2 linked regions of the Prochlorococcus marinus str. AS9601 genome follow. Each later gene encodes a partner of the first gene's protein in a complex. Links are inferred from orthologs where the notes say so. Each region holds a gene or a part of one and is shown on either strand. Other genes may lie near its edges. The genes, in order: A9601_RS11980 and accD.

Evidence for each region.
Region 2: the proteins of A9601_RS11980 (region 1) and accD are in contact, whole or in part, in a solved structure (PDB 8UXZ), measured with the Escherichia coli proteins. The link is inferred for Prochlorococcus marinus str. AS9601 from one-to-one orthologs.

Annotation. Positions count from the first base shown.
Region 1 is NC_008816.1:514,489-517,710, reverse strand. The notes cover bases 132-3,019. They hold A9601_RS11980 (acetyl-CoA carboxylase carboxyltransferase subunit alpha), read right to left. Parts: upstream 2,136-3,019; coding sequence 1,128-2,135; downstream 132-1,127. Other genes in these bases: A9601_RS11975 (long-chain acyl-[acyl-carrier-protein] reductase), read right to left, coding at 2,139-3,019; A9601_RS11985 (SDR family oxidoreductase), read right to left, coding at 419-1,153; folE (GTP cyclohydrolase I), read right to left, coding at 132-265. In the rest of the region: more of folE, read right to left, coding at 1-131; more of A9601_RS11975, read right to left, coding at 3,020-3,179. UniProt on the Escherichia coli protein: Component of the acetyl coenzyme A carboxylase (ACC) complex. First, biotin carboxylase catalyzes the carboxylation of biotin on its carrier protein (BCCP) and then the CO(2) group is transferred by the carboxyltransferase to acetyl-CoA to form malonyl-CoA.
Region 2 is NC_008816.1:733,134-736,448, forward strand. Bases 233-3,213 are described here. They hold accD (acetyl-CoA carboxylase, carboxyltransferase subunit beta), read right to left. Parts: upstream 2,174-3,213; coding sequence 1,292-2,173; downstream 233-1,291. Other genes in these bases: A9601_RS13160 (Gfo/Idh/MocA family protein), read right to left, coding at 233-895; A9601_RS13165 (hypothetical protein), read right to left, coding at 898-1,290; A9601_RS13175 (phosphoribulokinase), read right to left, coding at 2,313-3,209. Outside these bases: more of A9601_RS13160, read right to left, coding at 1-232; leuB (3-isopropylmalate dehydrogenase), read right to left, coding at 3,299-3,315.

The sequences.
Region 1 (3,222 bases):
TTGAAACTCTTTCAGCAGTTTCTTGAGTATTATGATCATTTTCAACATCTATTACGAGGGACTTTAGTAAGTCTTTAACCCTTGAGGCTACTTCTTTTTCTAAAATTTCTAATTCACCAGGATTTATAAAATCTGCAATATTATCGTTGGCACTAAATCTTGTCCCAGAACTCTTAATTCTGTCTCTAATAATTTCAGAAATTAGTTTATTAGTAATCTGGTCGTCAAAGTTTCTAATATTATCGTTGGGTAATGTAGAGGTCATAAAATTTTAAACAGAAAATTGTATGCAACTTAATTAACTGTATCTTCTAAAAGCTTAATTGCTCATATACTATATCACATTCGCTTGTTCAATCGGGTTCAAATAGCACTAAAAAAAATCACTGTTTTAAGATTAATCAGATAGACAGAATGTTTAAAAGGCTCCGCCAGAAGGCATCAAAGTCAAGTCTTCGATCAATTGTGATTCAGGTTTTTGAGCCATGTAGAGAATAGTTTCTGATACCTCTTTTGAGGAGAGCATAGAAGTTCTATCAAAATCAGAATTGATTGATTCGGAGTCCCAAAGAGGAGTATTTACTGAACCCAGAGTTATTGTGCACGCTCTTATTGAATTAGACCTCTCCTCCTCCCTCAAGCATTTAGTAAACATAGCTAGTGCAGATTTTGAAACACAATAAGCTCCCCATTGGGGGAATGCATTATAAGAAGCATGACTACTAACATTAATAACTAAACCACCATTTTTTCTCATGTGAGGAATGATTGAACTACAAATTTGAAAAACACTTGTGAGGTTTATTTGAATAGTTTGTTCCCATTGACCTAATTCCATTTCAACTAAAGGGCCATTAAATGCGCAACCTGCATTATTTATCAATACTGAAGGGCACCCATACTTGTCAATTGCCTCTTTAACACAATGCTTTATTTCTAGAGGATTAGATAAATCACATTTTACTAAGTTAATTTTTGATTTAGTGGTCAACAGTTCGCTCTTTAGTTTCTCCATTAAATCCATATTCCTGGAGAGTAAAATTAAATCCCAGCCAGCATTGGCAAAAGTAATTGCGGTAGATCTACCAATACCTTTCGTAGCACCCGTTATAAAAGCTAGTTTCAAGTTATTCGGTTTTTTGGGGGATTTCACTATAAATCTCTTCAATATTATTTGCTTCGATAAATTTACCTAAAATCCTGAACTTTTTGTATCTTTCCTCAATTAATTGGTCTTCAGGCATTTGAAGTAGAGCATTCAGATGTTTCTCAATAGCCTCTTTTAGTGTATTACCAGCATCTAAAGGAGCCCAATTATTCCCACCAGAAGGTTCTGGTAAAACCTCATCTATAATACCTAATTTAAGTAAATCATTGCCTGTAATTTTAAGTGCCGATGCGGCTTCTGGTGCCTTCGCAGCATCTCTCCACAAAATTGATGCACATGCTTCTGGACTAGCAACCGTATAAACACTGTGTTCAAACATTAGTAACCTATCGGCGACACCTATTCCAAGTGCGCCTCCTGAACCTCCTTCTCCAATTACGGTAGCAACAATTGGAACTTTCAAGCCAAACATCTCTCGAAGGTTTCTTGCAATTGCTTCACCTTGACCTTGTTCTTCAGCTTTTAAACCAGCATAAGCTCCAGGAGTATCAATAAATGTAAGAATTGGCAAAGCGAATCTATTTGCATGCTGCATTAATCTAAGAGCTTTTCTGTAACCTCCTGGTTTTGCCATCCCAAAGTTTCTTACTACATTTTCTTTTGTATCCCTTCCTTTCTGATGCCCTAACATCAACACTGGTCTATTATTTATCGAACCTATCCCCCCAATTAATGCCATATCATCGCCACCATTTCTGTCTCCATGTAATTCGATCCAGTCATCACAAAACATTTGAACAAAGTCTAAAGTACTTGGTCTTTGCGGATGTCTAGCTACCTGAATCTTTTGAGCAGGGGTGAGAGATTTAAATATTTCTTCTCTTCTTCTAGCAGCTAAGGTTTCAAGTTGTAGAAGCTGTTGACTAACATCTACCTCTGAATCTCGAGCTAATTCTTTAATTTGCTCTATCTGCTTCTCAAGTTCAACAAGAGGCTTTTCAAAATCAAGAAGGTAACGTTTAGCCATGATTTAGACAGTTAATACTTTAGGCTGCTTATCAAGTCCAATGGCGGAAAAACCATGCTTTAAAGAAGCTGCTCCAATAAATTCCATCTTTTCAAGGGAAATGTTATTTCTTCCCCAACTAAAGTTTGTATGACACTTCTCAAATTCTAAAATCATAGCTTCTGCAAAGCAAGCAAACATCTCTCGCTGAGGGTTTTGCATTTCCGCAAGTTCCATCATATTCCAACCAATATCATTGAAAAACTCTACTATACCTCCTTTTAAAACATAAATATTTTCACCCTGAAATTTCTCATCAAGATTTTTGGGATATCCACCATCAATCATTAAACATGGTTTTTGTAAGTTGTCAGTATTAATTTCAATAGTTTTAGGCATACTTGCAACCCACACAACAATGTCCGCCTGAGGCAATGCCTCATCCAAACTTGTTATGGTGCCACCATCTAATTCTTTTTGTAACAGCGCTAGAGGTTCTTGTTGTCTTGCTACCATAAGGAGTTCTGAAATCCCAGTTTTATTGATAAGCCACCTACAAACAGCGCTACCAATATCACCTGTAGCACCAATTACAGCAACAGTTGCTTTTTTAAGGTCTATCCCAATGCGAGGAGCATTTATTTCTAGTTGCTTACAAATAACCCAGGCGGTATGAGTATTGCCAGTAGTAAATCTTTCCCACTCTAATGAAGTATTTCTAATTTGTTTATGCTGTAGAAGATTAAAATTCTCAAAAATAATAGAAGTAAATCCTCCTAAAGCTGTAATATTAATCCCTTTTTTCTGAGCTAGTTCCATAGCATTTAGTACTTTTCTTCTAGCGGTTTTAAACCTAGAAAGCATTTCTGGAACAAAGCAAGAATCTATATAAGAACCTTCAATAGATATTCCAGTTGCACTCTTAACTTCTACATTTTCAACAAGCTGAGGAGGAGCAGTACACCAAACATCCAAGTCGCCATCAGCAATGTGATCAAAGCCTAGCATCGAAGCTTTTCTTTTTGCATCTTCAAAACTGGTTGAGTGGCCTATTAACCCAAACATTTAAAATTTATAAATGGTTTCTATACGATGTTAAGAACAATAG
Region 2 (3,315 bases), 220 kb from region 1 along the record:
GATTTTGTATTTTATTTTCGTTGTTTGAATATTTCAAATTAAAACCATGTACATAATCTTTTTGGTTTTCGCTTTTAAGAATTAGTGAACCTTCGCTTCCATATATTTCTAAACAAAATCCTCTACCATTTTTAGAAATTGATGATAAAGATACCTGACATGGAATAAGATTCGAGCTGTAGTTTGTTATTTCTATATTGGCTAAACATACATCCTCACTCGTAACAGCATTTAAATCAGATGAATTAGGTAAAGGTCTTTTTTTTATTGATGTTGCTAACTTGCCAGATACGTTTATTGCTTCTCCAAAAAACCAATTCAACATATCGAATGCATGAGTACCTAAAGCACCAATAACTCCTCCACCTTTTTCTTCCAATGAATACCAATTCCAGAATCTTTTGGGGTCGGATCTACTGCCCATTAACCAATCTAATTTGACTAAATATATATCTCCTAAGATATTTTCATCAATAAGTTTTTTTGTCTGAAGGAAAAGAGGTACTGCTCTATATTCAAAATCAACACATACGCTTAAATTATTAATCAAAGATATTCTCTGAAGCTCTTCAATTTCTGAGGAGGATATTGAAACGGGTTTTTCTAGGAGCAGATTTTTATTATTCTCAAGAGCTTGTTTTGCTAACTTAAATCTTGATTCAGGAGGAGTGGCAATAATAATTCCATCAATTTTTGGAGATTTAACTAAGTCTTCCCAATTATGAAAAAAATCTAAGCCCGTTTCTTTTTCTAATATCGATTTTTGCTTTTTATCGTAATGATAAATTGCTACAGGAGTTAAGTGATCAGACTCTTTTAATGCCTCTAAATGAACTTTTTTCCCAAACCCTAGTCCAGCGATTGCTATTTTTAATTTTTTATTTTTAGTATTCATTCTTATTTATTAATAAACTCTGAACAGCTGTTTTCAATAACAACATCTATAAGTTCATCATTATTAGAAGTTTGCCATTTTGAATTGAATTGAGGAATTCCATTTATTGATGTATCTTTGAATTTTTTTTCATTGCAATTAATTCTCATTACATAAAGTGATAACTCTCCATCATCATCTGAATTAGTTGGATTCTTAAAGAACTTTGTTAATACACTTATTTCACCATTTGGGAGCGACTTAATACTCCCTTGATCAAGCCATTCTTTCCCAACATAATTCTCTTTAAGGAGAACCCAATCAACATTTCCTATCGCATAAGAATAGGAGGCAAAGTTTAAAATAAAGAGTAGAAAGCTTAAAGAAAAATAAAATAAATTAGAAATTTTTCTCATTTTATGTATTTGCTTCTGCAAGTTCTTTTACACCATGAATTTTTAAAATTTTAGTCAGAGTATCCTTGAGATCTTTCCTTTTCACTATTACATCAACAAAACCATGCTCAAGCAGATATTCAGCTGTTTGAAAATTATCGGGTAATTTTTCTCTTAATGTTTGTTCTATAACCCTTCTTCCAGCAAATCCAATAAGTGCTTTAGGTTCCGCCAAAATTAAATCACCTAACATCGCAAAGCTGGCTGTTACCCCTCCAGTAGTTGGATGAGTTAACAAGGGCATATATAAGAGATTTTTCTCTTTATGTTTTTTTAGTGCTCCAGATATTTTTGCCATTTGCATGAGACTTAACATGCCTTCTTGCATCCTTGCTCCTCCTGATGCGCAAACAATAAGAATTGGAAAATTTTCCAAAGTTGCTCTCTCAATTATCCTTGTAATTTTTTCACCAACTACTGAACCCATGGATCCTCCCATAAATCTAAAATCCATAACAGCTAATGCTAAAGGCATTGAATTCACAGAACAGATACCTGTTACGACTCCATCTCTTAAACCTGTACCTGCTTGACTTTCTTTAATTCGATCAGCATACGCTCTTCTATCTTTAAAACCCAAAGGATCTGTAGGACTTAGTAAACTATCAAATTCTTTGAATGAATTTTTATCAGCAATTATATTTATCCTTTCATCGCTATTAATCCTATTGTGGTGTCCACAATTATTACAAACATTGAAATTTGAAATTAGGTCTTTTCTGTAGGCTACTTGCGAACACTCTGAACATTTAACCCACAAACCATCTCCTTCGTCAGTATCTTGGGAAACTTTCCCAACAAATTGATCTTTACGCCTTGCGGCAAACCAGTCGATTAATGACACAACTTTTCCTGTTTTTTCTATTTAAATCTAAGTAAGGTACTTTTATCAAGAAAGATATATAAAAATTTGAGATCCTCTAGATTAAAAACTTCTCAAAGTTAAAAAATAATGATTTGAGTTGTTAATCGAAAATTAATTATTATTTATTTTTCTCCTCAATCATTTTATGAATTATTGGAGTGAGAATTAGTTCCATTGCGAATCCCATTTTTCCTCCATTTACAACGATACTTGTTGGACTTGACATAAATGAATCATTAATCATTCCAAGCAAGTATTGAAAATCAATCCCCCATTTCTCTCTTGCCCCTTTTCTGAAATGTATGATCACAAAGCTCTCATCAGGAGTTGGGATATTCCTGCATATGAAAGGATTAGAAGTGTCAATTGTGGGAATTCTTTGGAAATTAATATCGGTTTTGCTGAATTGTGGGCATATATGATTTATATAATCAGGCATTCTTCTCAATATTGTATCCACAATGGTTTCCGCTGAGTAACCTCTTTCTGCGTTATCTCTATGGATTTTTTGAATCCACTCTAAATTTGTTATCGGAACAACGCCAACAAGTAAATCCGCATAAGAGGCAACATTGTATCCATCACCTTCTACCCCGCCATGCAAACCTTCATAAAAAAGTACATCTGTTCCCTCAGGAATATCTTCCCATGGAGTAAATTGCCCAGGTTCTAGGGATGTCCCAAGTCTTGTATTATGTTCTTCTGCTTCTTCAAGACTATGTAGATAATATCTTTTCTTTCCTCCTCCAGTTTCACCATAGATTTTAAAAAGTTCTTCTAACTTGTCAAAAAGATTAGCCTCTGGACCAAAATGAGAGAAATTTTCACCTTTTGAAAGAGCTTCTGCCATAGCTTTTTTCATAGGCATTCTTTCAAATCTGTGGTAACTATCACCTTCTACAACTGCTGGAACAATATCTTCTCTGGCAAAAATATGCTCAAAGGCTCTTTTTACTGTACTTGTTCCTGCTCCTGAAGATCCTGTTACAGCGACTACTGGATGACGTTTTGACATTTTTTAAAAACAATATCTAATGATTCTGACAGGTCATATGCCAACTTTATGTTTTACTTAAAAATATTTTTTTATTTATTAATTTTTTTTTAAATTTCATACATTA